DNA from 3 places in the Paenibacillus sp. FSL H8-0282 genome. Region 2 is predicted to be linked to each of the others. Evidence: riboswitches for the same ligand, from Rfam matches in the RefSeq annotation. Region 2 holds a riboswitch; each other region holds the start of a gene.

Region 1 (10,118 bases), 2.4 Mb from region 2:
TCATTTTATAAGGTAAGTTCAATAAGCCAACTTTGATAACGAAGTAACTCAGGAAGCAAACTCGACATCGAATCTTGAACGAATTTGGGAAGTCCGGTACTCACGTAGCACATCACTACGCTCCGTTCCTCCTTCCTCAAGTAACGTCCAACCTTCTTGGTTCTGAAAGCCGACTTTTTGAACTCTTAAATTATAAGGTAAGTTCAAAAAGCCAACTTTGATAACGAAGTAATTCAGGAAGCAAACTCGACATCGAATCTTGAACGAACTTGGGAAGTCCGGTACTCACGTAGCACATCACTACGCTCCGTTCCTCCTTCCTCAAGTAACGTCCAACCTTCTTGGTTCTGAAAGCCGACTTTTTGAACTCTTAAATTATAAGGTAAGTTCAAAAAGCCAACTTTGATAACGAAGTAATTCAGGAAGCAAACTCGACATCGAATCTTGAACGAACTTGGGAAGTCCGGTACTCACGTAGCACATCACTACGCTCCGTTCCTCCTTCCTTAAGTAACGTCCAACCTTCTTGGTTCTGAAGTCCGCTCTCTACTCCGCCGGTAAAAAATCATTACTGAATGCACTAGCAGCATCCAGCGGTTTATCCAGCAACTTCAGATCGTACATCCAGTCGCCATAATTCTGCCAGACCTCGGTTTTTTGCTCGCCCCAGCGGGCAGCATCGTCCTTGTATTTTGGGCTAAGCCATTTTTGGCTAGCTAGGACAAGGTCGGCGTCCAGGTCAGGAACGGCCTTCGATAACATACCGGCAGCCTCTTCCGGATGATCTATGGCATATTGATAACCTTTTGATGTGGCTTTCATGAAGGCCTTCACCAGATCAGGATGATCTGCAATTTGCTTCTCACTCGTCGTCAGCACAGGCGTGTAATAATCGAGCTGCGGCGCATAATCCTTTAAGTACAGCATATCCAATGGCTCGCCACGCAACTCAGCCTCAACACCAGTCCAAGCGTAGAAAATCCAGGCGAAATCAATGTCACGTTTGACGGCGGTAAAATAATCAGCTTCACCGATACTGATCAGCTTCACCTTTTTCACATCGCCACCTTCAGGATCCATGATAGCTTTCATGGCTGCTTCTTCGGCCGGTGAGCCCCAGCCTCCGTAGGTTTTACCTTCGAAATCCTTTGGTGATTTAATATTGCGATCTACTGGAGCAGCGAATCCCGACGTATTATGCTGAATAATAGCTGCTATCGAGACAAGGGGCACGCCTTGTAGACGGGCTAGTGTTAATCCTTCTTGGGCGCTGATGCCAAATGCGGCTTCGCCAGAAGTAACCATAGTATCAGAACCCGCTGCGCCTGGCTGAACGATCTCGACGTCCAGACCTTCTTCAGCGTAGTAACCAAGATCCTTAGCTACGTATAGACCGGTATGATTCGTGTTCGGTGTCCAGTCGAGTGCGACTTTAACTTTGGTGAGCTCTTTTGGAGCATCCGTCCCAGCCGCAGCAGTTGGATCAGTAGCATTTGCTTTGTTTCCGGCTGTATTCCCATTGTTGCTGCCGCATCCGGCAATGGCAAGAATGAGTACACAGGTGAGGCACAACGTAAGTGCTTTTTTAAGGTGCATGTCTTCTTCTCTCCTTTAAGGTTACAAGAATCCCGTCTTCACAACATGAACCGTAAAGTGTAGTATGTACGTTTTTCTACATCTTTTAGTGATCTTACAAAAAAAGCGCCCCGAGTGATCGGGACGCTGGCTTGGCGCAAGGTTAGTTAAGGTCACAGGGACCAGAACCAATTGGCGATTCCTACGCTGGCATTATCCAGATCAGGTATAAGGGTCAGTATCTTGTGGGATACAATCTCAGCCGGCCAATTCCAGCACCCCTGGTTCTATGAAGTTAACGGGTATTTCTATGTGCAATATAAGTAAGCATAAGTTTTGTACCCATACTTTATATCTTATATTTCTCGCATACGGTGTATTATAGACGGCTGTACTCGGAATGTCTAGTAGTGCACTCCTGAATTTTTCCAATCAAGTAGTTTCTTTTTTGCTAGTCTAGATCTTTATATTTCTTGCGGTGACGCCGTTTAAGCTCACTAACCAGCGCCCCTAGCGTGAGGACAACGCTGATCAGAATCCCGCTCATGATCACGAAGAGGGCAAGAAATTCAAAGGGAGAATAACCAATCATTTTACTCCATTGAATCTTTCCATCCAGATCGTCAATGACCTGATTCATGCCGTAAATCCCGCTTACTACCGTAAATACAGTAAGAATCATCAGCAGATTATCCCGTCGCTTGGACTGAAACTTATCCTGATACTGAAACAGGTCATTTAAGGTTTCTTTCACTTCCTCGAACAAAGCGTCGTTTCCGTATACTTTACGCAGCTGAAGAAATATCTCCCGGCCCTGCGACTGGGAAATCAACTCCAAGAAGTAGAACTTTGCCGAGAACTTATTGATGGAGTAGATTAGATTGTCTATTTCCTCATAATCATGATTAATCCGAAGTCGGGAGTGCATATTGGCGAGCTTTAGCAGAACGATTTTGTGGAAAATATTGAGTAAAAATCCGTAATAATATTGCCCGTACATCTGGTTGGCTAGACTAACAGCAATCTCCTGTTCAGCGCGGGTCATGCAGCAAAAGGTTTGCTCATTCATCATATAATATGTGTCTGGACCCCAGCGATTATAGGAATGCTCATGACAATAGTTTGCAATATACGCTGGATCGCTGGCACTGGCATAGGGCTTTCCGTTCAGATTAATTCCATCAAGCTGTGAGGCGCGATAGCGTAGATTTACACTAATCTCATCAGAGCTTTCTTCATTCTGAAAGCCGTAAAAAGCTTGCACCTGCATTCTTTCATCTACGAAAAAAGGAAGGGTCTCGAAATAAGCCCCATTGATATCCGATTGATCCAGATATGGCTCCAGTCCATCCACCAAATTTCGGAAGACAAAATCCTCTACCATCTCATAGGTCTGTTCCCCGCAATGAATATAAGTGTAATCATCCTGTATGAAGGTATTCTCTAGCGCACGGAAACGATCCGCGAATTCTAGGGCAATACTAAAGGGAATTGAATCCCCCTCCAGCTGGACACGTATCGTCACGAATCCAAGCTGAAAAGGACATATGAATATATCCGTCGAGAGAATTTTGAAAAATATAGATTGCTGCGGAATCTCCAGAATGCAGTCGAGATTATTTACTCTGGAAAAACGGCGAAACGAGTCGGCATCCTTCCTGCGTGGAAAAAGGACATGTGCAGCAAACGGTAAATAGGTGCGCTCCATTCGTTCATGGGAAACACAGTAGCCATCTCCGTAATAGGCAGCTTCAAGCTCTTTATTATCCAGAAAAAAACGTGTGAAGCCGTCGTTCTGTAATTGCTGGATAAGCTGCTTAGAATCGCCCTTTTTTATAGAAAAGGGAAATATAAACTGCATGAGCGCAGTATGTAACAAAGGCTCAGTTGAAGACTCATTCATTCATCGTCCATCCTTGTGCTCAGAATATGCTTATAGATCACATTACCCTAAAAGGATAACGTTGATACTGTTCTAAATACGGGAACTCTTTCCTTTCACCGCTTGCATGGACTGGAACCTCCATGCGGCAATGCTTAGCAGAAACAAGAAGGCGGCAAAAGCGGCGAGTAATCCGGCTGTTTGTGCCACTTCTAAATGGTCCATAGACCAGCCCATAAACAGAGGTAGCAAAGCACCGCCAACACCTCCGGAAGCAATCATAATGCTGGGTGTTGACTCTTCGGTGCCAGGCAGCATTTTGCTGGAGAAGACTAAAGCAATGGAGAAAATACCGGACATAAACAGCCCCAGCAGCAGAATTACAATGAAAGCAGCCATTCGATTGTCAGTGAACGGAAAGAGTGTCAGCAGTAACAAGGTTAGTAAACAGCTGCTGAGAATGTACACGCGGTAAGATATTTTTTCGGCAATTACACCCGCAAACAATCTTCCTGTAGACATCGCCAGCCAAAAGAAAGTGACTGTCAGTGCTGCGGCAGACTCCGTCATCCCTAGCTTGGCAATAAAGATAGCCGGCATAAAGTTGACTAAACTCATCTCTGTGCCTACATAAAGAAAAAAGAAAACGATGAAGATCCCTAACAGAATCCATTGCTTACCTTTATACGGAAATTTTTTGTTAGAACGTGAGCTTGAGGATTGCGAATTGTCTGCTCCTTGGACAGAGGCACGTTCATCCAGCATTCGTTGTAGATTACCGAAGTGCCCTCTTGTCCAGAGGATAAGAGAAATTAAGGAGAAGGCAGCGACGATTAGAAAGGCCAATCTCCACGCTCCGGCAGCAATGAGCGGACTGGCGATAAGCGGCATCACGAGTGCGCCTATCCCGAATAGCACTTCAAGCCGGCTCATTGCAATAGCAGTTCCTTCGGTTACAGCACCAATAATAATGGTGCCGATAACAGCTTCGATCATCCCGAAACCAAAACCTGCGGCAACAGCGATAACATACATCCAGCCCCAAGGCGGTAGAAAGGCGTAGGCAATTTCTGCAACTAGTAGAAGACTGGTGGCAATGAGGATGCCTCCACGTTTTCCGAAGCGGCGATTAAGCAGGGGAGAGACCAACACACCTGCTAAAAAACCAGCGAATTGACTAAAGATTAATTCACCGCCAGCACTATAATTTTGATCATAATGTTGCAGTAGAACGGGCAGAATAGATCCCAGCACAACATGTGCCAGACCGATAACGAAGTAGGAAAGACAGCCGATCCAAATCAGTTTTTTCACGAAGTAAGCTCCTTATCTTGAAGTAGTTTATGAGGTAAGGTCGGATTCAATGTGAACCTGAAGGGTACATTATAATAAGCACCATTGTTATGATAAATCCAAACGGTGAGCTTGGATATATAAACTTTTGTTTACATGCTTGAAGGGAGAGATTTACGTAATGGATAACAAACAACTGGAGCAACTCATTATTAAGGCATTGGATGACAACAAGTTCGGTTCCTTTGGTACGATCGAAGAAGGAAATAAGCCGAAAGTACGTTATATGGCCATTTTCCATGAGGGTTTGAGAATTTATTTGGCTACAAATCGCAAAACTCATAAAGTGGAGGAGTTATCCGATAATCCGAATGCTTTTGTACTGCTTGGCTATGAGGCAGGCGGAAGCAAAGATGTGCTGGAGATTGAAGCAACTGCTACCGTCTCTAAGGATGAAGGCTTGCGCTCCAAGGTATGGAATAAAGAGCTGGAGCCATGGTTTACAGGACCTGATGATCCTAATTATGTAATTTTGGAGCTTACTCCAACACGTATTGAGTATGTAGGCAGCAATAAAGAGCATGGAGTATGGCAGCCGTAAGCTATAGCTTTGAATTGATCAAACAGCCCTCCTATCCCATATGGGGTAGGAGGGCTGTTTGATGTGTTATAATGACTTCAACTTTTTAGGTATTCATATCGGGGAGGAGCTAAAGCTACATGAGCGTTACTCTGTTATATATTGAAGATGATCGTGAAATTGGCAGTGTAGTGTCTGCTGATTTAAGCGAAAGAGGATATAGTGTCCGCTGGTTACGGAGCGGCGAAGGAGCAATGGAAGAAGCCGGCGCCTGCCAACTGGCTATTCTCGATGTTATGCTACCAGGTCTGGACGGGTTTACGATCGGGCAACGTTTGAAACGTTCTTACCCTAAGCTGCCCATTTTGATGCTTTCCGCCCGGACCTCTATTGATGATAAGCTGCAAGGTTTGGAGTTCGCAGATGATTATTTGACCAAGCCTTTTCATCCGGATGAATTGGCCGCTCGAATTGAGGTGCTGCTCCGAAGGAATGGGGCATCTGTTCAGGATTCGCTCACACTTAAACATCTAGTCGTATATGAAGGGGATAACCGCGTAATGAATGCTCAGACTCAGGAAGAAATCATGCTTACAGGTAAGCAATTTCAGATTTTTTCCTATTTGCTGCGTCATCTTAACCAAATTATGACGAAGGAGCAGATCTACGAGGCCGTGTGGGGTGAGGCTTATATCGAAGGGGATAAAACTCTGATGGTACATATTCGTTATTTGCGCGAAAAGCTGGAGCTTGATCCGGGTAATCCGGAAATTATCGAAACTGTCCGTGGGATCGGCTACCGGGTAAGAGCATGAGAGGATTAGAGCGCATTCGCAAGAAACGTAATTCCTCCTTGTTATCAGGGTATTTGCTAATTATCGTATCTGCACTGCTATTTATCCCTGTGGTCCTTCCGTTGTCTTTTGTTGGCTACAATATTCTTAACGAAGTGACCAAAGGTGCCCCGCCTGTAGATACATCCCTGTATTCGAATATTGCACCGCTGGAGACTATGTGGCATAAAGAGGCACTTCACTTAGAAAATGCTTCTTCGGAAGCCATAAATCAGCGGCTGATTGAATTGAGTCGAAAATACACCGAGGCTACTATGTTTTGGGTAGACGGGCAGGGAAAAACCCAGTTGATTCTCACGCCTGAAGAAGGGGATAAGGATAAGATTTACCCTGAAGTTCCTGATCAGTGGACTGCGGCTGAGGCTATTTCATTTATGAAAGAAAGTACGAATCGTGATCCATTAGCCATCGTTGCTTTCGTGGGGGACAAAGTGGAGGCAGACAAGGGATTTATGGTGATGCAAATTCCAAGCAAGCTGCTGAACAAAGGGGCTTATGGGGGATTAGGGGCTTGGGCTTGGTATAACTTTGTGTTATTTACCCTTTTTGGAGGGTTCGCTCTGGTTTCATGGATGTTCTTTAGAAAAATTCGCAAACGGCTGCTGCAACTGCAAACCGCGATGACGATCACAGGCCCGGATAGAATGCCTAAGTCTATAGTGACAGGAAAACTGGACGAGATCGGTCGATTGGAGGAAGCTTTTAATACGATGGTAACTAAACTGGATGAAAGCCGACGCAGGGAAATAGAAGAGGAAGAGTTGCGTAAGCGTCTAGTCTCGAATTTATCTCACGATTTACGCACACCCCTAACCGTCATTCGCAGCCATATCCATGTTATGACCAAAGAGGATCTGACCTCAAAAGGTAAGCAGTCCTTACAGCTTATGGATGAGCGTATTGCGGATCTTAGCGTCCTGATCGAGAATCTTTTATCTTACAATCTGCTCAATAGTGGACGGGTAACCTTGAAGCTGGAACGTAAAGATGTTTTACGCTTGTTACGGGAAAGTGCGGCTGCTTGGTACCCCGTATGGGAAAAAGAGGGCTTCGATATTGATATTAACCTGGAAGCCGAACCGCTATTCTGGAGGGTGGATGAGGTCTGGTTCCGCCGTATTCTCGATAATTTGTATCAAAACATTGTACGACATGCCAGCAGCGGGCATTATGTCGGGATCTCAACGGAGCAACGTAATGAACAACGTGCCATAATTATTGCGGATCATGGTCGAGGCATTCAGAGTCCATCCGATTACAAGGGGGCAGGTTTGGGATTGTCTATCGTCGATCTTTTGATGAAGCATATGGAGCTGGAATGGGTTGTGGAGAGCACAGGCAAAGGCACTTCTATTGTAATCTTTGATCCGCATCGTGAAATTTAAACAAAACTTAAACTTGGCACTTCCTTGTCCTTAACCTTGGGACGTTATGCTGTATACCGAGGTGAAGAACATGGAAGAAACAGTGATTAAAACTAAGGATTTATTGAAAAAATATCGTGGCCGGGCTGCGGTAGAAAATTTGAATTTAAATATCCGTAAGGGAGAGATTTATGGTTTTCTGGGTCCAAACGGAGCTGGGAAAACTACAACAATCCGTATGCTGCTTGGCCTAATTACACCGACATCTGGAAAAATTGAAGTGTTCGGCCAGGATCTTCGGAGGAATAAGCTGCAAATTTTACGGAAGGTAGGGTCGCTTGTCGAATCCCCCTCGTATTATGGGCATCTGAGTGCTGTGGACAATCTCGAAGCGATCCGCCGTATTCTGGATGTTCCGAAGTCACGAATTGCTGAGGTGCTAGATATTGTTTCTTTAACCGGGGAAGAGAGACGTCCGGTCAAAGGGTTCTCCCTCGGGATGAAGCAGAGACTCGGTATCGCAGCTGCCTTGCTAGGGAATCCAGAGCTGCTTATTCTGGACGAGCCAACGAACGGACTCGACCCGTCAGGGATTCAGGAAATTCGTGGGCTTATCAAACGTTTGCCACAGGAGCAAGGAATTACGGTTGTAGTATCCAGTCACCTGCTTAGTGAAATTGAACAAATGGCAGATACCGTGGGTATTATTCGCCAAGGGCAAATGGTATACCAAGATACAATAGCTAATCTGCAACAACAGGCTGCTGGCGAGATACGCCTTGCGGTTTCGGAACCAGAGTCTGCGTTACGTCTCGCTGGAGGCCGGGGGTATGAAGGGACACTACAAGAGCAAAAACTGATTTTTTCAAGAATGAACGATGCAAGAGTAGCGCTGCTAGTCAAGGCTTTGGTAGAGAATGGGCACGCTGTCTATCGTGTAGAGGAGCGGAGACAATCGCTTGAGGACTTCTTCCTACAGGTTGTGGGAGGCGGGGAATCATGATGTGGCGGGCGTTGTCAGCGGATTGGCTTAAAATCCGCGGCAAAGGAATTTGGTTTCTAGTGTTTCTAGGACCGATTGGTCTAGTAGCCATGCAGGGCCTTAACTTTGGCCTTCGTTATGATTATCTGCGTCAGCAGTATAGCGCGGATTTATGGGGAGGACTTCTGGATAATGTGTCCGGGTTTGTGCCCACAGCTCTTTTTCTGGGAGGCACTTTAGTATGCTCGTTGATTGCAAATGTCGAACATCAGATGAGTTCATGGAAGCAGCTCTTGGCACTGCCTATCTCTCGTACCTCAGTGTTTATGGCTAAGTTAATGCTCTGTCTGCTGCTAGTGGCAGTTTCCTGCTTGTTGCTCTCAGTGGGGATAGTTGTTTTAGGGCTTATTTTGGGCTTCAAAGCTGATCTTATTCCTTATGTGGATGTAGTGCGGATTGGCTTTATGTCCTATATTGCGGCTCTGCCGGTCATCGCGCTACAGCTGTGGCTTTCCCTGGCTAATCGTAATCAGACACTGCCAGTTGCCCTGGGGATCACATTATCTTTGACGTCATTTTTCTCCATGTTCCTTTCGGAGTGGGTGCCTTTAACATGGCCATATTTGGCGTGGGACTCCTCTAATCGCCTTTTGTTCTGCGGTGCGGGTCTGCTGCTGGGAATGCTGGTGTTTTTGCCGGGTGCAGTGCATTTCGCTCGAAAGGATGTGGATTAAGATGATGTCATTTTGGAGAGTATTGTCCTCAGAGCGATTAAAAATGTCTAAATCATATGTTTGGCTTTTAGTCATAGGAAGTCCGGTTTTATCACTGGTTCCCGGATTGTTATCGGATAATCAAGGTGAGAAGATGTCTTGGGAGCTGCTGTTAAGTGTGATGTCAATGATGCATGCTTTGCTGTTTCTGCCTGTGCTTTCAGGCATTTTTGCGGCCCTGATCTGTCGTTATGAGCATCATGACGGTGGTTGGAAGCTATTGTTGTCTCTGCCTGTAACCCGGTTGTCGGTGTATCTCTCAAAATATGTGATGATCATCGGATTGCTGGCTGCTGTGCAAGTAACGTTCCTCGTTATGGTGCTGGGAATGGGCTTGTTCCGAGGGGCTCCAGATCCAATCCCTTGGGCGCTACTGCTAAAATCAATATTTGGCGGCTTTGTAGCCTGTCTACCTCTCGCCGCATTGCAGCTGGCGATCTCGCAAAGCTGGAGCAGCTTCGGCGCACCGCTGGCGCTGAATGTGAGTCTGACCATTCCCAATATACTGATCGCTAATTCTTCAACCTACGGCCCCTATTATCCTTGGGTACAGCCGTTGTTGGCCATGAGTCCTTATGGTGATGACGGATTTGGTGCCTTTAATCTGCCTTTAGAGACACTGATGATGATAGTGGGAGGAAGCTTGATGGTCTTTTTTGCCGCAGGACTAATCTCCTTTTATCGTAAAGCAGTCTAATTCACCATCAGAGGCTATAAACTCCTCCTCAATGGACATCCCCTGCTGTTTTTCTTATAATTAAAGAATATAATTAGCTAAGATGGAGGAGGGCGAGAGCATGGAGCCAACAGCATTA
Region 2 (10,118 bases):
TATCATTTCATGCCACTTATCCAAAGTACTACACCCCAATCTGGCCTATATTTCTATTAAAATCTACTTTTTCGTGAAATAATACAGATTAGACCGCAACCTTTCCATAATTTACAACGTTAAAGGAGTGACAAAGGCTAAGGAGCCTATCCATACAACGAGGTGAAAAGACATGAACATGAAAAAAAGCACACTAGCAGCGATCACAACCGTAGCCATTTTCTCCTTTTCTTTGGGTGGTCAGATGTTTGCAGCTGGGAACACCTTTAAGGATATTGATAACATAAACGGCAAAGAAAAAATCATTTCTTTAAAAAATCAAGGGTTAATTAAAGGTGTCAGCGAATCTCAATTTCTCCCTGGCTCTAAGGTAACTACAGCCCAAGGGATTCAGTTTATCTCCGGCGGTCTTCAGCTCAGCCTCGCAGCCATTGACTTTAACAAAGCTCCTGTTGCCAGCGGCTTGTTCACAAAAGTAAAAGACAAAGCCTGGTACGCTGAAGCCTTCATCAATGCTTATTACAATCAAGTTAAGCTTCCAAAAGACATTGATCCTAGCCTAATTATGACCAAAGAGCAATTCACTAACTATCTAGTGCAAGCGATCGAAGGCGTTGGTAATCTGCCGATGATCAATATCGTTCCAGTAGATATCGCCGATGAAGCGTCATTGACCCCTGCGTATCAAGGCAGTATTCAGCGCTCCCTGAAATACAAGATCAATACTCTAGACGCTAACGGAAAGTTTAATCCAAAAAGCGAACTCACCCGTGCCGAAGCAGCGATTATGCTTTACAACGCTTTGGAGTTCCTGAAAACTGGAGGATAAGCCAAATTTCAGTTACTCTTCTCATTTGAATAATCTACACACGAAAAAGCAGCTCCGGATGATTCCCGAGCTGCTTTTTCATATATATTGTCTTTCTACTCTTCTTCACCATTCAGTCTATTCAGAAATTGCAGAGCCCGGGGATTCTTCGGATGCTCCAGCACTTCTTGCGGCGTTCCTTGCTCTAAGATATGACCGCCATCCATCAAAATGATCCGGTCCGCTACATCGGCGGCAAATTTCATCTCGTGGGTCACAATCACCATAGTCATACCTTCTGCTGCTAATTGTTTGATGACCTTAAGCACTTCCCCTACCAGCTCGGGGTCGAGCGCCGAAGTGGGCTCATCAAACAACAGCACTTCTGGATCTACTGCCATAGCCCGGGCGATGGCCACTCTCTGCTGCTGTCCTCCTGACAGCTGATGTGGATAGTTATCAGCTTTATCAGCCAAACCCACCTTAGCCAGCAGTTGAAGGCCCCGCTTACGCGCTTCTTCCTTGGTTCGTTTCAAGACAGTTACCTGTCCCTCCATCACATTGCCTAGCGCAGTCATATGCGGAAATAAATTATACGATTGAAAGACCATCCCTGTTTTCTGCCGAAGAGCTAATACGGAATTCTGAGGAATTTTCTTATGATCTGTAAAATTGATGGTGATATCCCCGAGTGACAGGCTGCCTTGATCCGGGATTTCCAACAGATTAAAACAGCGCAGCAGTGTAGTTTTTCCGGAGCCGGATGGCCCAATAATGACAAGTACCTTTCCATGCTCCATTTTCAGATCAATACCCTTTAACACTTGGAGTGCGCCGAAGGATTTATGCAAATTAATGATTTCAATCACAAGTATCTCTCCTTTAGGTCGCAGAGTAACGATCGAGTCGTTTCTCCAAGTAATTTTGCAGCGCCGACAGCACAGAACAGAACACTAAATAAAACAATCCTGCTTCGGAGTATACCAGCAGAGGCTCATAAGTGGTAGAGGCTACCTGCTGAGCAGTTCTAAACATCTCCGTATAGGTGATGATCGCTGCAAGCGATGTATCTTTGACCAAGCTAATAAAAGAATTGGATAACGGCGGTACAGAAACGCGTGCAGCTTGTGGCAGAATTACGCGGCGCAGAGCCTGCCCACGAGTCATCCCGACTGAGAACGCAGCTTCCCACTGGCCTTTATGTATCGACAGGATAGCAGCGCGTACGATTTCCGATGAGTAAGCCCCTACGCTAAGGGTAAATCCAATGGTGGCGGCAATGAAAGGGTCGAGTACAATACCAACAGCCGGCAAACCATAAAATATAATAAATAGCTGCACTAACAACGGGGTTCCCCGAATGACCCATACATAAAAACGGGCGATTAGCTTCGGAATTACCCACGGTGAAAGACGTGCCAACGCGGTTAGGATCGCCAAAATCAATCCAAGCACAAAGGAAAGTAGCGCCAACGGAATGGTAAAAGCCACCCCGGCTTTAAGCAGGGGTAGCAGTGTATCTAAGAAAATTTGTATTTTGCGGTCATCCATTATTCAGACATCCTTTTTAGCTTCTAGGCTTAATTAGCCTTGCTAGCCTTGTATTATTTTGAAACGTCAGCTCCAAAGTATTTCTCGGAAATTTTCAAGTACGTTCCATCACTTTTCATCTCTTTAATCGCATCACTGACCGCATTCACCAGCTCATCATTGCCTTTCAGGAATACCGCGGCACTTTGTGAGCCTTCAGGAATCTCATCAACCACTTTAATTTTTGCATCTGGTTTTTGTTTTTTCAGATCCAGATAAGACAAGCCATCATTCACAGTTGCATCAATACGTCCCGAAGTCAGCAGGTCCATCGCTTGATTGAAACCGTCCGTAGCTACGATTTCAGCACCGTTCTCACGAGCGATGTCGGATAAGTTACTGGTCAGGGATTGTCCGGCTTTTTTACCCTTTAGATCAGCAAAGGTCTTAATATCCTCATTGTTTTCGCTCACGATCAATACTGCCTTGGATACAATATAGGGTTCAGAGAAATCATATTTCACTTTGCGATCTTCGTTAATGGAAACTTCATTAAAAATGACATCAAACCGTTTCGCATCCATCCCAGCAAAAATACCATCCCACTGAGTTTCAAAAAATTCAGCTTCAACACCTAAACGTTTGGCTACTTCTTCGGCAATTTCCACGTCAAAACCCGTCAATTTCCCCGCAGTGTCATGATAAGTAAAAGGTGCATAAGTCCCTTCTGTACCTATCCGCAATTTGCCGCTGGCCTTCACAGCCTCCAAACTGTTTTGCGCTGAAGATGCTGCTCCACCATTCGTTCCAGCTGTTGGTTCAGCAGCCGTATTGGTATTCGAATTATTGCCGCAAGCCGCTACAAGGACCACGGTTAACGCCAATATAATAGTTAAACTCCATTTTTTCATTATTAAATCCCCTCTCTCTATCCGGTTTTTTTCCGGTAAATTGAATAGTACACTGCCATCACATGATCGTCAATACTTTTTTCCGATTATGTACATCGGAATTGTAATATTAACTAGATTTCTACTTATATCTTACCCAATCTTGGATTAATCCTTCACTTCTTTCTCTCTTTACTTCTCAGAAAGATATGGTATATTTATAAACAAATTAATATGGACCTGTTATTTCACTAGGGGAGTCGGCCGACTGAGACGGAGCTTCAAGCTCCGGACCCTTGGAACCTGATCTGGATCATACCAGCGGAGGGAAGTGGAGCAGAATTTTCATCAAGCATGTTAAGTGTTATTATGCAGAATGAACTTTTTGACCCATTCATTTCCTCTGGAAATGGATGGGTCTTTATTTGTTTAGGCGCTCCACAAAAATATTAGGAGGTTAGATCATCACGACCATTTTATCTATTCAAGGCCTAACCTACTCTTTTCCGGAAACTGAACAACCCCCTGTATTCGCAAAACTATCCATGGATATCAGGCAAGGGGAATTCGTCTCCGTAGTAGGTGCTAGCGGATGCGGGAAAAGCACATTTTTCAAAACGGTTGCCGGTTTACTCGAACCTACTCATGGAAAAATAAAACTCCCTACGCTCCCCTCAACCGCTAGTCGTTTAGGTCAGATCGCTTATATGCCTCAGCAGGATTTATTGCTGCCTTGGAGAACAGTGCTCGACAACTGCCTTTTGCCCTGGGAGATCATGCCCAGATTTAGTAAACAGGAAACAATCATTCAGATTCGGGAAATGTTGGCCCGCTTCGGCTTAACAGATGTAGAGAAGGCTTATCCCCATGAACTTTCGGGAGGAATGAAACAGCGAGTCGCATTTCTGCGCACCTTAGTGGCTGGAGGCGGAAGTGGCCTTATGCTGCTGGATGAGCCCTTTGGCGCTCTCGATGCCATGACCAAACGTGAGATACACCGTTGGCTGTTGGAGTTATGGGGTGAACTGAATCAGACGATTATGCTCATCACTCATGATCTGGAAGAAGCACTATTGCTCAGTGACCGGATTTATTTATTATCTGGCGGTGCGCACAGCGAATTACAGGAGATCATTGTCGATCTACCAAAACCAAGACATTATAAGATGAACTATGAACCCCGGTTTATAGCACTACGGGCAGAGTTGGAGCGAAGATTGCATGCAACCTATACCTTTTAAAAAACATCTAGACAACTATGGTCCCTTCCTTCTTCTGGTACTGCTCATTCTTGTAATCTGGGAGTCAGCTGTTCGCCTTCACTTGATTCCAGCCTTTATTCTCCCTGCACCTTCATCTATTGGCATCGCATTGATCGAGCACAGGCAATTATTATTTGGACAGCATTTATTAGCGACGTTGCAGGAGATACTGGTAGGTTTTGTCCTTTCTGTGATTTTTGGTGTATTGCTGGGTATTGGAATGTTCCTGTTTCGCCCCGTAGAAAAGGCCATCTATCCCTTCCTTATCATTAGCCAGACGGTCCCATTAATTGCGCTATCGCCCATTTTTATTATGTGGTTCGGATATTCGCTGTGGAGCAAAGTGGCTGTGGTGTTTTTGACGGCTTTTTTTCCAGTTGTAGTGAGTACATATGATGGACTTCGTACAAGTGGCCAGACTTACAAGGACTTATTATTAACATTTGGTGCAAACCGCTGGCAGCTGCTTGTCAAAACCCAAATTCCACTGGCGTTGCCTGCTTTTTTCTCTGGCTTAAAGCTGTCCATTGTATACTGCGTCATCGGAGCTACTATCGGGGAATGGCTCGGCGGCAGTAAAGGACTCGGTTACTTCAGCCGCAGAATGGCCGGAAATATGCAGAGCGATGAAATGTTCGCGGCTGTATTTCTGCTGTCCGCGCTTGGTGTTGTGCTTTTTCTGGCGATAGCTTTACTCGAACAATTATTTTTAAAGAAAAGAGGATCTAACCAATGAATCATTTAAAATCCCCACAACGAGGACTTATTTCTGTATTTCTAGTATGCACACTTTTGCTCTTAAGCAGCTGCGGGAAGGCAGACAAGCTAAATAACAACTCCCAAACCGGTTCCTCCAATACCGATAATAAGCAGTCACACAAGCTGACGATTATGCTTGATTGGTATCCCAATGCCGTTCATTCCTTTCTATACGCTGCGCAACAGCAAGGATTTTTCCAAGAGGAAGGTTTGGATGTCGAGATCAAAATGCCTGCGGACAGCAATGACGCCCTAAAGCTTGTAGCAGCAAATCAAATTGATCTAGCGCTCAGTTATCAGCCTCAGGTGCTTATGGCACGCGGAGAGAAAATCCCTGTACGTTCGATTGCAGCAATCGTGCGGCATCCACTGAATCATCTGATGGTTCCTCAAGCAGGCAGTATTCATAGTCCCAAAGAGCTCGTGGGAAAACAAATCGGCTATTCCTCCATTCCGCTCTATGAAGCGATGATTCGGACAATGATCCAGAGTGATGGAGGCGATCCTTCATCCGCCAAGCTGATTGATGTAGGTTTTGACCTTATCCCTGCGATCTCTACAGGACAAGTGGACGCAATAATGGGCGGATTCATCAACCATGAACAACTGATCCTTGAAAAAGAGGGACATCCGGTCACCTCGCTTAATCCAACGGATTACGGAGTACCTGACTATTATGAGCTTGTGCTGGTGGCCAGCGAACAAGGATTGCAAAATTCTGAAGCCTACTTTAAAAAATTTCTAAATGCCATAACAAAAGGACAGGAATTTGTGGAGCAGAATCCTGAACAAGCCCTGGATTTACTGATTGCACATGAAGATGCAACTTCACCGCTCGACAAGGAGATTGAGAAAAAAAGTCTTGAAATTCTACTGCCGCTGATGAATGCAGGCGATCAAACTTTTGGTTATCAAGACCCGACATCTTGGGAAAAGGTTCAGCAGTGGTTATCCACCAACGATCTTCTACCAGAAGATATTAAAGCACAAGAAGCTTTTATCAATCTGTAACGTTTAGTTGGTTATTCATACAAGCTTGAGGAGGAATTATGATGAGTTACTTAGCCAAAGTACGGGAATCCAACCCCTTGATCCACAACATCACTAATATTGTAGTAGCCAATTTCTCAGCCAACGGTCTGTTGGCGCTGGGTGCCTCTCCCTTTATGGCGGATGCCCACGAAGAAGTGATCGACATCGCCGCTATGTCGTCTGCTGTAGTTCTAAATATAGGCACACTCAATGACTACGCCATTCAATCTATGTTGCTCGCTGGTAAATCCGCTAATAAACACGGGGTTCCCCTAGTGCTTGACCCGGTAGGTGCAGGCGCAACTTCTTATCGGACCGCTGTCACTCAAAAACTAGTGAATGAGATGCAAATCACCGCACTGCGGGGGAATGTGGCTGAAGTCGCTAATGTGATTGGGGAGAGTTGGTCCATTAAAGGAGTGGATGCTGGCGAAGGTGAAGGCGATGTAGTCCTTTTGGCTGAAGCTGCTGCGAGGAAGTTAAGCTGTGTGGTCATCATAACTGGAAAAGACGATGTGATCACGAATGGAAAAAACACTTATATTGCCAGCAACGGTCACCCTATTCTCACGAAGGTTACAGGAACTGGCTGCTTGCTCAGTGCTGTTGTGGGTGCATTTCTCGCGGTAAGTGGTGGTGCCTCGTTGGAGGCCGCAGTGGAAGCCCTCTCCTTCTATGGAGTAGCCGCTGAAATCGCCGCTGAACTAACAACTGGTCGAGGACCGGGAAGCTTTCAGGTTGAGTTTCTAAATCAACTGACATGGGTCACGCCAGAAGTCTTCTTAGAAAGATCTAGCATCAAACAGCTCAGTTAATGACCCTCAAAGGAGTGAATTCGATGATTATATCCAAAGCTCTAACCATTGCCGGCTCCGATAGCGGCGGTGGTGCTGGCATTCAGGCCGATCTAAAAACCTTTCAAGAGCTTTCTGTCTATGGGATGTCCGTCCTCACAGCTGTGACAGCGCAGAATACGCTGGGTGTCCAAGGGGTTTATCCAGTGACTCTGGAAGCTATAAATCAGCAGCTTGATTCTATAGGACTTGACCTGCAACCAGATGCCGTAAAGACCGGGATGTTATTTAACAGCGACATCATCCGCATTGTGGCAGATAAAATTAAGTATTACGGCTGGTCTAATCTTGTAATTGATCCTGTGATGGTCGCTAAAGGAGGGTCCACACTGCTGCTGCAGGAGGCGGTTCAATCCTTAATCAGCCATCTGCTGCCCTTAGCATTGGTGACGACACCCAATATTCCCGAAGCCGAAATGATCACAAAGATGACGATCTCCACCATAGAAGAACGCAAAAAAGCAGCCAAAATCATTCATGGAATGGGCTCCAAATATGTAGTGCTAAAAGGGGGACATGATACTTCAACCACAGCCGTAACCGATCTTCTATATGATGGTCAGGAATATACCTTATTGGAGAGTAGCCGGATTCAGACCAGACATACGCATGGTACAGGCTGCACCTATTCAGCAGCGGTCACCGCCGAGCTAGCCAAAGGCAAATCCGTAGCTGAGGCCATTCAAACTGCCAAAGCATTTATACAAGCGGCGATTGAGGACGAGTTGGGCATAGGGGCTGGGCATGGACCAACCAATCATTTTGCTTATCAAAACAGACTGCGGGGGATAAACAGTGCAACGAATGAACAGTGAACATCTGCGAGATCTATTAAAAGTCTATTTCATAATGGGCAGCGTAAATTGCCGTAAAGCTCCCGTTAAGGTGCTGCAGGAAGCGGTAGCTGGGGGCATAACCATGTTTCAATTCCGTGAAAAGGGTACCGGATCCTTAAGCGATAAGGCACGACTTAATCTTGGCAGACGACTTCAAAAGATTTGTCATGCCAATGGCGTGCCCTTTATCGTGAATGACGACATTGATTTAGCGATCGCACTTGATGCGGACGGAATTCATGTAGGACAGGAGGATACCCCTGCATTGGCGATCCGCCAGCTACTTGGAGAGAATAAAATCATTGGTGTATCCGCTCACTCCTTCGCTGAAGCTCAGCAGGCGATTGCCGATGGAGCCGACTATCTGGGCGTGGGTCCCATTTATCCTACGTCATCCAAGGAGGATGCCAAAGCTGTTCAAGGCACTGCGATGATTGAAGAACTAAGAAATAAAGGCATTACCATCCCTTTGGTTGGCATTGGGGGAATCACGCTGCAAAATGTTGCACCAGTATTAACAGCTGGTGCGGATGGGATCTCTGTTATCTCAGCGATTGCCGGAGCTGAAGATATTACCACAACTGCCAGAGGCTTCGTTGACAAAGTCAGTTTAAGCGGGACATAAGCTCATACAGCTCTTCACTGCTTAAATGCCGCCATTGTCCCAGCTCCAAGCCGTCTAATGTAATATTCATAATTCTTATGCGCTCCAGCTTTAGTACTCTATATCCTAACTCCTTGCACATTCTGCGTATTTGCAGATTAAGACCTTGAGTTAGGATAATTCTAAACTGACATTCTGTGATCCGATAGACCTCACAAGGTTTCGTTGTGACTCCCAGAATGTTCACGCCGCTAGACATCTCTTGTAAGAATTCTGACGTAACCGGTTTGTCTACATGAACTACATATTCTTTTTCATGCCCATTCTCGGAACGCATCATTTTATTTACAATCTCTCCATCGTTGGTTAACAAAATGAGGCCTTCCGAGTTTTTGTCTAATCTGCCAATCGCAAAGATCCGTGAAGGATACCCTACAAAATCAATAATGTTCCCAGCCACATGTGGGGCTGCTGTACAGGTAATGCCTATCGGCTTATTCAAAGCGAGATACACTGGCTCCCCTTTACTGCTTGTTATCGGCTCCCCATCGATCCATACGATATCCTCTGGCTCTATAAGAATGTTCGCCTCACAGACAATACCGTTTACAGCGATTCGACCTGCTGCAATTAATCGTTTGGTTTCCCTTCTGGAACAAAAGCCTGTTTCGCTTATATATTTATCGATTCTCACTGCTGATCCTACTTTCATTCTATATACTTACCTTACCTCTAGTCATAAAAAAACACCTGATTTTAACGATCAAAATCAGATGTTAACCTTCAGGAATAACCCAGTTTAAGGGAGCTATTTGGTGCTTCCGCTTTTTTTCACGTTACTGCCCTTGCTTCCACCTGCACCTTTAGCACCTGGACCCGTCGTTGGGTCACCTTTTGCAGGTTTAACTGGTTTTGCTGTTTTGTTCCAGCGTGTCCAGCCTTTACTCCCCGTACCTCTGCCTGTGCCGCCACCTTTACTTTTTGCACCCATCATATCACTCCGTCAGTCATTCAGAATTCGTATAGTTTATACACTTTACCTATCTTACCACACTCTCAACCTTTCTGTTTAAGTAATAACAAATGCTTCATCTAACTAGCCACTGTTTAGAATTTAGCATCTTTATTCATTTCATGAATATCAAAGGTATCCTGATGTATTTCGATGGCGATGACGGTGTCCTTTTTTTCAAAAAATTGCACATGTCCTAACCGCTTGTCCTCCATCTCTATCCATCCAGCATCGTTTAATTTATTAAAATAGCCCTCAGGCCGATAAAGACCTTGTTCTCCCCCTATATTATCCAACTCGTACTTTGCTCCAATTTTTATATTAGGGTTATTTGAATTTGTTATCACTTCGATTTCTTTGGCATTCTTCGGAATAGGAATTTCGGCATTTATAGAGGACACTCCATACTCTTGTTCCTCTTGAGCTGACGATGTACAACCGCTTGTAAACAGGATTAATGGTAACCATATAAAAGCTAATAAATATTTATTCAATGGCATCCTCTCCTTCCATAACTTATTTTACCAAATT
Region 3 (10,118 bases), 690 kb from region 2:
CCTCCGCTATCGGCGCACTAAAGGGTCCACTTCACGGTGGGGCGAATGAAGCCGTTATGAAGATGCTTGAAGAGATCGGAAGTTTGGAAGCGGTTGAACCTTATATTCGTAAGAAGCTGGATAACCGCGAGAAGATCATGGGCTTCGGCCATAGAGTATACAAAAATGGTGATCCACGTGCTAAACACCTGATGAAAATGTCACTTGAACTTGGCACAATGAAAAATGATACTACGCTGTATGATATGTCCGTAAATATCGAGGAATTGATTACCGGACAAAAGGGACTTAAACCGAATGTTGATTTCTATTCGGCATCAGTTTATACACAGCTGGGTATTGAACGTGAGCTGTTCACTCCTATCTTTGCAATTAGCCGGACTTCAGGCTGGACTGCACATATTCTGGAGCAATATACAGATAACCGTATTATCCGGCCACGTGCAGAATACACAGGTATGATTGAACAGAAATACGTTCCAGTAGACGAAAGATAGAAGGGCAGCCTTGCGGGCTGCTCCTAAAGTTTAGTAGAATGAACCCTAGAATATATGCAATAATGCATATTCATACGTAGAGAGTTTTGTTCGAGGCTTGTCCATGAGAAATTAAATCCCACAAAACTTTAGGAGGAATACACTCAAATGTTGAAATTAGAAAAATTCGATCTGCCAACAGAAGGCGAACAAATCACAATTAAAGATGGTAAACTGCAGGTTCCTAATCATCCAATCATTCCTTTTATCGAGGGTGACGGCACAGGCCGTGATATTTGGAAGGCTTCCAAACGCGTACTTGATGCAGCAGTAACTAAAGCTTATGGCGGCACAAAGCAAATCGCTTGGTACGAAGTTTTTGCTGGCGAAAAAGCCTTCAATACATATGGCGAATGGCTGCCAAATGATACTTTGGAGGCAATCCGTGAATATTTTGTAGCTATTAAAGGTCCACTTACGACTCCAATCGGAGGCGGTATTCGTTCATTGAACGTAGCTTTGCGTCAAGAGTTGGATTTGTACGTATGTCTGCGTCCAGTTCGTTATTTCGAAGGGGTTCCTTCTCCTGTTAAACGTCCTGAGCTGGTGGATATGGTTATTTTCCGTGAGAATACGGAGGATATTTATGCAGGGATTGAATATCAAGAAGGTTCTGCTGAAGTGAAGAAAGTCATCGAATTCCTGCAAAAAGAGATGGGAGTTAACAAAATCCGTTTCCCTGAAACTTCTGGTATTGGTATCAAACCAGTATCCTCCGAAGGTTCAAAACGTTTGGTACGCGCTGCTATTGAATATGCGATCAAACACGGACGCAAGAGCGTAACGCTTGTGCACAAAGGAAACATCATGAAGTTCACTGAAGGTGCCTTCAAAAACTGGGGTTATGAAGTTGCTGAGCAAGAGTTCGGAGATAAGGTCTTCACTTGGAATCAATACGATGTGATTAAAGAACGTGAAGGTGAAGCTGCTGCCAATGCTGCTCAGAAGGATGCTGAAGCTGCGGGCAAAATTATCATCAAGGATGCCATTGCGGATATCGCATTGCAACAAGTTCTGACTCGTCCGACTGATTTTGATGTTATTGCTACCTTGAACCTGAACGGGGATTACCTGTCTGACGCGCTTGCTGCGCAAATCGGCGGTATCGGTATCGCTCCTGGAGCGAACATTAACTATATTTCTGGACATGCGATTTTTGAAGCCACTCATGGCACCGCACCTAAATATGCAGACAAAGATGTTGTGAACCCTGGTTCCGTGATTCTGTCCGGCGTAATGTTGCTGGAGCATCTGGGTTGGCAGGAAGCAGCAGATCTGATTTATAAAGGTATGGAAACAGCTATTAATAACAAAACCGTGACTTATGACTTTGCCCGCCTGATGGAAGGCGCAACTGAACTGAAATGCTCTGCATTTGCCGACGAGATTATTAATCACCTCTAAGAGGCTGGCTCAACCAACTGAATATATTGAAGTTTAGCTAATACAAGCTATACCGACACCGTTCTAGGAGGAGAATCCTTGGCAATCAAACGTTATAAAATTACAGTTGTAGGTGCCGGTTTTACTGGGGCTACTACAGCTCTTATGCTTGCTCAAAAGGAGCTTGGTGACGTTGTGCTGCTTGATATCCCACAAATGGAGAACACAACCAAGGGGAAGGCACTAGATATGCTGGAAGCAGGTCCTGTACAGAAATTTGACAGTCAAATTACAGGAACCTCAAGCTATGAAGATGCTGCGGATTCAGATATTGTAATCATCACTGCAGGGATTGCCCGTAAACCTGGAATGAGTCGCGATGATCTCGTGAACACCAATGCAGGTATTGTGAAGTCGGTATGCGAGAACATAAAACGTGTAGCACCAGATTCCATCGTAATCATTCTGAGTAATCCAGTTGACGCTATGACCTATGCGGCATTTAATGCGCTGGGTTTTCCGAAGAGTCGCGTAATTGGACAATCCGGAGTGCTGGATACAGCCCGTTATAACACGTTTATTGCACAAGAGCTGAAGGTATCTGTTGAAGATGTACGTGGTTTCGTATTAGGCGGACACGGCGATGATATGGTACCGCTCGTAAGGTATTCCAGTGTCGGTGGCATTCCAATTGATACATTGATATCTGCGGATCGTATTGATGAGATTGTGCAACGTACACGTGTAGGTGGCGGAGAGATTGTTAACCTCTTAGGAAATGGTAGTGCTTATTATGCACCAGCGGCTTCTTTAGTTCAGATGGCGGAAGCTATCTTGAAGGACAAAAAACGGATCATTCCGGTTATCGCTTTGCTCGAAGGAGAATATGGCTACGATAACCTGTTCATGGGTGTTCCGGCGTTACTTGGTGCCAATGGTATCGAGAAGATTTTTGAACTGGAGCTTACAGCTGAGGAAAAAGCGGCTTTAGATAAGTCTGCTGAATCCGTGCGTAGCGTAACAGCTGTGCTAACTGTATAGATTGTGACAGAGGTATGAAGAAACCCCCATTTTGTTCACTTAAAATGGGGGTTTCCTTTTCTTCTCAAGCAATAATGGGTATAATTAAATGTAACTATTATCACAGTTAAATTGGAGGAGATATGTTATGGATTGGAACGTGTTGTTTTTCTTACATATGATCGGAACCTTGGCACTTGGCTTCTACCTTGTGCTACCCTTCATCCTAGGACGTGCAGAGAAACTGTCGTCTGGGGCTAAAGAAGGAACGTTAAGTGCAGTAACCGGATTTAATCGTTTTGCGCAGTATGGATTGGTGATCCAACTCCTTACAGGCGGTTACATGATGACCAAAGGTGATTATTCAGTAGCGTGGATGATTATTGTTGTTGTGTTACTGCTAGCGATGTTTGCGCTTGGCGGTATTATGAGCAAGCCTTTGCGTCTTGCAGCAGCTGGAATTCGTGAGAACCGCGACGTTAGCGCAGAGACTGGAAAATTGCGCACACTTAGTGCACTGCTTACGGTGTCATTGCTACTAATGGTATTCTTCATGGTGTTTAACGACATAGTTTAATCTATAGCGAATTATACCCGCCTCCGTAATGGAGAGCGGGTTTTTCGTATGTTCCGGTAATTTATCTTCATTCCGTTAATCCCTGATAGGATCCGTATAAGACTTCGGCCGGTAATTTAACGGAGAAACACCCGTCCATCGTTTGAATTGTCGGCTGAAGTGGCTCTGGGAAGCAAACCCGAGTTGTTCAGAAATCATCTGTATTTTTAAATCGGTATGAAGCAGCAAATGTTTTGACTTCTTTAATCTTAGATTAGTTATGTACTGCCTAGGAGATATCTTATATACCTTTGTAAACAACTTATGGCACTGCACCCGACTTAAGCAAAGCTGCTCAGCAATCAAATTAACCGTGAGCTCCGGCAAATGAATATTGGCTGCAATATATTTTTCGATCTGATGAGCAGTTTCCACCTCGTACAAAGAGTTTGCTTGTCGCGCTGTGTTGGAATTCTCCGAATTCGAGAGCTGTACATCAATGAGTTCAGTCAAAATCATCAGGATGATCGCTTGCAAACGAAGCCTTTCTTTTACAAGAATCATTTCTTCAATTTCCTCGGGAAATCCAGTGGAGGCCGTCGTGGCGAGAATATTGTTCTTAATAAATTCATCCAAATGTTCCAGTTGGTGATTTAATCCCGAATGCTGCATTTGCTGGTTATTCCATTTCTGTACAGCCTGAGACTGAAACCATTCACGAAACTTTAAATCGTCAATATCGAAATGAAAGGAGAGGTAGATATAGTTGCTCAGGCCAGAATTAACTACATAATGACGTAAGCCAGGCGGAATAATTAACCAATCTCCTTTACCAAAGGCAATGGAACTTCCTTCTACATATTGATGGGAGTTGCCGTCGTAGCAATACAATAGTTCGAAGATTTTGTGATGATGATCAGGGTATGCCCACCCAGGTTCTGCTACACGATAATGAACACCGATCAGCTGCAGTGTACTCATAATGTTCGGAAAGCTGACTTTGTAAGCGATAGGAGTTCTCCTCCTTAGGATCAATAGGGATGTTCTTAATTATATCAAGGATACCTATACATATGACCATTTTGCAGTGTGAGCCGTTGATCATTCCATGGTTTTCGTTACAAAAGGTCAAAAAAAAGAATGAAATCATCATTTGAATCACTTTAGAGAACAGGGATAATGGAGGGACCTAGGTAAGTATTTCGAGAAACGGAAGGAAGTGTAATGAAGTGAGAAAGCTGTGTAGGAATATACTAATCTTATCTTCTTTACTTATGGCTTCATTGACTCTTACTCACGGTACAACAGAGGCAGCCTTTATAAAAGATGGGGCAGAGAGGCAGCCTCCAACCCAAATTGCAAGCGTATACAAGTTGAATTTTACAAACCAAGTTAAAACAGGATATCAATCCGTTAGGTATGATCCTAATCACGGTGTACAATTGTATGACTCATCTTTAGGTTATGGTTTTGTTCAAGAGACCAACGCTTTACCCGCCAGAGAAGTGCACACCGACTCAATTACATCCGATGGAACAGGTTTTTTCATCACAGAACCTATTTTTTTTGCTGAACCTAAATCTGAGAAAGATAATTATAACAACTACGGAATGGCGTTTCGAATGGATGCTCCCCCTGGAACCTACAACGTATATGTAAAAACGACTTCTGACGCAGAGGATGGGATCGTGTCAGTATCAGGAATGCAGACCAGCCGCTTGTTGAAAAGTGGACATTGGGACGCTGCAAAGCTTGTACCCGTCAAGCATACGGCTGTAGCCAAAGGGAAAGAGTGGACTTATACGTATGTAAACGGCCGTGACCATATAGATATTGAGATCGAACCGAACAAAGTGAACACAGCTGTGGGGATTGAGGAGATCATACTGGAACCGATTTTGCCTCAGCATAGAGCGGCTGGAGCTCTTCCGAATTTATTTATACTTGGAGATTCCACGGTCAAGTCCTACACCTTCGACGAAGCACCAATGAGTGGTTGGGGCCAGATTATTGGCAGTATGTTTAATCAACATAAATTGAGTGTAACTAACTATTCCATGGGGGGACGCTCGTTTAAAAATGCCTATACAGAAGGTCGACTGAACGACATTTTACTGAATGGCAGCATTGGAGATTATGTGTTTATTCAATTCGGACACAATGATGAGAGCGCAGATGAGTTCAGACGTTACGGCAAAGGTTCGACAGAAGCAATGTATGAAAATTATCTTAAAGAAGTTTATCTCCCTGCGATTCAAGCCCGGGGCATGATACCAGTACTGGTAACGCCAATGTCCAGAATTAAAGGGAATGCAAGTCCGGGATATATCTATGAGAATTCTTTTAAATCAAGAAAGTTTGTAGATATTCTTAAACGGGTCGCAGATGAATCTGGAGTTACACTTATTGACCTTAACTCGGAAAGTCTGAAATATTATAACGAGATCGGTGTAGAAGCAATAACATCCCTCTTCATGTCAATTGAAGCCGGAGAAACGCCAGGCAAAACAAATGACGGAAGTTACGCTAACGGGCATCCTTCAAAGAAAGTCGATGGGACTCATTTTAAAGAAGCGCTCTCCAAACAATTTTCACGGATGATTGTCACGGAGCTTGTAGAGAAAGGTGCTACTGGCGATTCTACTGCTGCCTCCATTACTCCTTACCTTAAAGGGAACGTTAAGCATGCGGCACTAACAGGGAACTGGGGTAAGATTTTTCCGGAAATAACGAATGATACGACGACTGGGGAAGCTGCTTATTACCGTAATCAAATTGAAAAATTAATCCAGCTGGGAGTAATGGGCAAAGACCGTCAAGGGAATTTTAATCCGGATACGGAGATGACAGTTGCTGAATTCACACGCAGTATTTCTAAGTTAATGAAAGTGGAAAGATCAGATCTTGCCTATTATCCGAAAGGTAAGCTGTCACGTGAAACGATGGGTGCTATTCTCTATGACGTTTACCAAATAAAGTTTGCTAATAAACCTAAGTACATGACTGATTATAACGGCACAGCAGTAGTGCCAGGAGATCCTGGCTATGATTCGAATCTGGAGCCAGGAGCTAGAGGTGCGATGTACTATCCTCTTGTATCCTGGACGCAGCTTGTTGATACAGCGGACATTTCTCCTTATTTAATTTCAAAAGTGAAAAGTGCATATGAATTAGGACTCATTAGATCTGAAGTGGGGATTGCCAGAGGCGAAATGGTCAATGGGACAGAACTAGAACCTAAAGCTATAGTGACCCGGGAGAAAGCGGCCAAAGCTCTGTACTTTATGTGGGTGCTGGAACATGAAGTGAATGCAGAAAATCATGTTTCTTCTCAAAATAGTCAGGGTGAACAATTCAAGGCACAGCAGCGATGCTGTGTCTATTTGTATGCAGTGAATTCCTCTCCACTTACAGCAGTGTATCTCTCACGGTTGTTTATTTCTACTTTCATTGTGGTAAGTAAGATTCGTAAAGCGATTTAAGAAAATGACAAACCCAGCGTATAAACGTGCATAGTTGTGCCATCCTAAGACGATCAGTTAACTATCAATTTGCTTAACGAGAGGAGATAGGGAAGATGTCAGGCAACAATAAACAAGCTACAAAAACCTTACCCCCACAGGAGCAGCATCATCAGCCAGGGATTGAGAGTGAAATGACGCCGCTGCCCAAATACGAGCCGGCAAATTATAAATCAGCAGGTAAACTGCAAGACAAGGCGGCGTTAATTACCGGTGGAGACAGCGGAATTGGGCGTGCAGTTGCTGTGCTTTTTGCTAAAGAAGGCGCTGATGTGGTCATTTCATATCTTAATGAACACTCAGATGCAGAGGAAACTAAACGTCAGGTCGAGCAGGAAGGCCGCAAATGTATCCTAATTCCAGGTGATATCGGTGACGAGAAATTCTGTAAGGATCTTATTAAACAGACGGTGGAGGGCTTAGGAAAGCTTGATATTCTCATCAATAACGCGGCAGAGCAACATCCGCAAGCTAAGATCGAGGATATTACTTCCGAGCAGCTTGAGCGTACTTTCCGTACGAATATATTTGCGATGTTCTATTTAACAAAAGCAGCTATGCCTCATTTAAAAGCAGGATCTACCATTATAAATACAACTTCAATTACCGCTTATCGCGGAAGCCCGCAGCTGCTGGACTATTCATCAACTAAAGGAGCTATTCTTAGCTTCACACGATCCTTGTCCACGAATCTGGCAGAGAAGGGCATACGGGTAAACGGTGTTGCACCAGGTCCAATCTGGACACCGCTGATTCCCTCTACCTTTGATGCAAAACAGGTTAGCGAGTTTGGAGGTACACAGCCTATGAAACGGCCTGGACAACCAGAAGAGCTGGCACCAGCCTATGTATATCTGGCCTCTGACGATTCCAGTTATGTGACTGGACAGGTTATTCATGTAAATGGTGGCGAGGTAGTAAACGGTTAGATCAGTACAGCTAATGTGAATAAATGGGTGTATTTCAATAAAAAAATATGTTACTATAAACCACGTTAGCATTTTAAAATTGTATATTTATGTCACTAGGGGTGCCGATTGGCTGAGACGGAATGGATTTCCGGACCCTTTGAACCTGATCTGGTTAAGACCAGCGTAGGGAAGTGGAGAACGAATTTCTGTTGTCGGGCTATTTGTAGTGCCGTCTATATACAGATTCTGACTGCCTTCCTTACGGGGGGCAGTTTTTTTGTTTTTTACTGACCTACAGGGAAGTGAGAGAGGAGATCGTGATGTTGCAAGCTGAGATCCATCTAATATCAGACGGCAAGCTACAGCTGAGACATTTTGTTGAACTAGCTGTCACGGTGCAGACATGGGTCGATTATATTCACCTGAGAGATAAGCAATGTCCTGCATGCGAACTGCTCGCTGCGGCACAGAAGCTGTTGGCTGCCGGTATGCCCGCTACCAAACTGATAATCAACGACCGGATCGATGTAGCCTTGGCAGCTGGTGCCGCGGGGGTTCAGTTGGCCTGGCACAGTCTGAGTCCGGTTACAGCCCGGCGAATTGCACCTCAGCTTTGGCTGGGGAGATCGGTTCATTCTCCGGAAGAAGCGGCGAATGCCTCAGAGCAGGGAGCTGATTATTGCTTGTTTGGTCATGTATTTCCCTCGGATAGCAAGTTAGGGCTGCCCGCACGTGGGTTAGAGCTGCTTGCAGAAACGGTGAAGACCAGCTCTATTCCTGTAATTGCGATTGGCGGAATTAGCCCCGCTAATGCGGCGCAGATCATCAGGAAAGGTGCGGCAGGAGTTGCTGTGATGTCCGGTATTTGCGGAGCGGATGATCCTTATGAGGCCGCCAAAGCTATTCATAAGGCGGTTCATTCATAGCCTGGAGGTAACAGCACGGGCGAAGGGGGTGATTCAGAATGAAGCTGTTGATTAACGGGAAATCCGCAGAGTGTTCTGGTGGTATTCAAACTATAGCTGATTTGATCAGTCTTCCTGAGTGGTCGGGTCGTTTGATGATCATTGAGCTGAATGGAGAAATTGTCAGTAAGGAGAATTATGAAAGTACTGCTCTGAGCGAGGATGATCGTTTGGAACTGGTGCACTTTGTTGGTGGGGGTTGAGATGGAGCGGTATAGAATTTTGAGAAATTTATAAGAACCAAAGGGAGGTAATTTCATGCATGACCCGTTACATATTGGCGGCATCGAATTAACCAGTAGATTATTTATCGGAACCGGAAAATATAGCCGGAATACGTTGATCCCCGAAGTGATCGCAAGCTCTGGTTCTCAGGTGATTACTGTAGCGCTTCGCCGAGTGGACCCGCAAGGTGGAGCAGAAAATATCATGAACCACATTCCCGGCCACATGACTCTTCTGCCTAATACCTCAGGAGCGCGTACAGCGGAAGAGGCAGTCCGTATTGCAAGATTAGCAAGAGCTGCGGGACTGGGGAACTGGGTCAAGATCGAAGTGATCAATGATCAGAAATACCTGCTTCCAGATAATCTGGAGACCATACGAGCTACAGAGATTTTAGCAGCGGAGGGTTTTGTAGTATTGCCTTATATGAGTCCGGACCTTTCGGCTGCTTTACGTCTGAGAGATGCCGGTGCTGCTGCTGTGATGCCGCTTGGTGCGCCGATCGGGACGAATCGCGGCCTGCGCACCAAGGAGCTTGTGCGTATTCTTATTGAAGAAGTGAATTTGCCGATTATTGTAGACGCCGGGATTGGCAAGCCCTCGGAAGCGGCGGAAGCAATGGAGATGGGGGCCGCTGCTGTTCTGCTTAATACGGCTATCGCAACGGCACGTAATCCGCTCGTCATGGCGGAAGCGTTCCGCGAGGCGATATCCGCTGGCCGCAAAGCTTATTTGGCAGGACTGGGTCCTGTAGAAGAAGTTGCTTTTGCTTCGTCACCGTTGACTGGATTTTTGAACTGAATTTGATAGGTCACGAAAGGAGGGAAGATTAGCATGAGCTTTTTTGACACACTGGCCCGCTTGGAGCAGTATCCTTATGAGCAGCTGTGGAAGGAGTTCCGGGAGGATGACGTTAAGCGGGCGCTTGGAAAAGACAAGCTGAACGAAAATGATTTGCTGGCATTGCTTTCTCCGGCAGCAACGCCGCTGCTAGAGGAGAT

The links. Region 2 has a riboswitch for thiamine pyrophosphate ahead of NST94_RS12300 (ABC transporter ATP-binding protein). Riboswitches for the same ligand answer to the same signal wherever they lie in the genome.
Region 1: another riboswitch for thiamine pyrophosphate. It lies ahead of NST94_RS02110 (ABC transporter substrate-binding protein); the one in region 2 lies ahead of NST94_RS12300 (ABC transporter ATP-binding protein).
Region 3: another riboswitch for thiamine pyrophosphate. It lies ahead of NST94_RS09180 (thiamine phosphate synthase); the one in region 2 lies ahead of NST94_RS12300 (ABC transporter ATP-binding protein).

Annotation. Positions count from the first base shown of each region.
Region 1 covers NZ_CP150146.1:478,685-488,802, forward strand. Annotated here, with positions in the region: gene NST94_RS02110 (ABC transporter substrate-binding protein) at 547-1,596, opposite strand; TPP riboswitch at 1,758-1,868, opposite strand; gene NST94_RS02115 (hypothetical protein) at 2,027-3,478, opposite strand; gene NST94_RS02120 (MFS transporter) at 3,551-4,771, opposite strand; gene NST94_RS02125 (pyridoxamine 5'-phosphate oxidase family protein) at 4,932-5,351, shown strand; gene NST94_RS02130 (response regulator transcription factor) at 5,471-6,145, shown strand; gene NST94_RS02135 (HAMP domain-containing sensor histidine kinase) at 6,142-7,569, shown strand; gene NST94_RS02140 (ABC transporter ATP-binding protein) at 7,640-8,551, shown strand; gene NST94_RS02145 (ABC transporter permease) at 8,548-9,264, shown strand; gene NST94_RS02150 (ABC transporter permease) at 9,269-10,000, shown strand; gene NST94_RS02155 (metalloregulator ArsR/SmtB family transcription factor) at 10,101-10,118, shown strand, end outside.
Region 2 covers NZ_CP150146.1:2,829,623-2,839,740, reverse strand. Annotated here, with positions in the region: gene NST94_RS12320 (S-layer homology domain-containing protein) at 173-829, shown strand; gene NST94_RS12315 (amino acid ABC transporter ATP-binding protein) at 925-1,677, opposite strand; gene NST94_RS12310 (amino acid ABC transporter permease) at 1,691-2,359, opposite strand; gene NST94_RS12305 (amino acid ABC transporter substrate-binding protein) at 2,413-3,249, opposite strand; TPP riboswitch at 3,472-3,575, shown strand; gene NST94_RS12300 (ABC transporter ATP-binding protein) at 3,774-4,469, shown strand; gene NST94_RS12295 (ABC transporter permease) at 4,450-5,226, shown strand; gene NST94_RS12290 (ABC transporter substrate-binding protein) at 5,223-6,260, shown strand; gene thiM (hydroxyethylthiazole kinase) at 6,302-7,096, shown strand; gene thiD (bifunctional hydroxymethylpyrimidine kinase/phosphomethylpyrimidine kinase) at 7,120-7,950, shown strand; gene thiE (thiamine phosphate synthase) at 7,940-8,596, shown strand; gene NST94_RS12270 (pseudouridine synthase) at 8,577-9,269, opposite strand; gene NST94_RS12265 (DUF3934 family protein) at 9,384-9,566, opposite strand; gene NST94_RS12260 (hypothetical protein) at 9,683-10,081, opposite strand.
Region 3 covers NZ_CP150146.1:2,137,930-2,148,047, forward strand. Annotated here, with positions in the region: gene citZ (citrate synthase) at 1-497, shown strand, start outside; gene icd (NADP-dependent isocitrate dehydrogenase) at 645-1,940, shown strand; gene mdh (malate dehydrogenase) at 2,019-2,960, shown strand; gene NST94_RS09160 (hypothetical protein) at 3,088-3,516, shown strand; gene NST94_RS09165 (AraC family transcriptional regulator) at 3,592-4,476, opposite strand; gene NST94_RS09170 (GDSL-type esterase/lipase family protein) at 4,770-6,977, shown strand; gene NST94_RS09175 (SDR family oxidoreductase) at 7,073-7,945, shown strand; TPP riboswitch at 8,033-8,134, shown strand; gene NST94_RS09180 (thiamine phosphate synthase) at 8,248-8,853, shown strand; gene thiS (sulfur carrier protein ThiS) at 8,892-9,095, shown strand; gene NST94_RS09190 (thiazole synthase) at 9,151-9,918, shown strand; gene thiH (2-iminoacetate synthase ThiH) at 9,952-10,118, shown strand, end outside.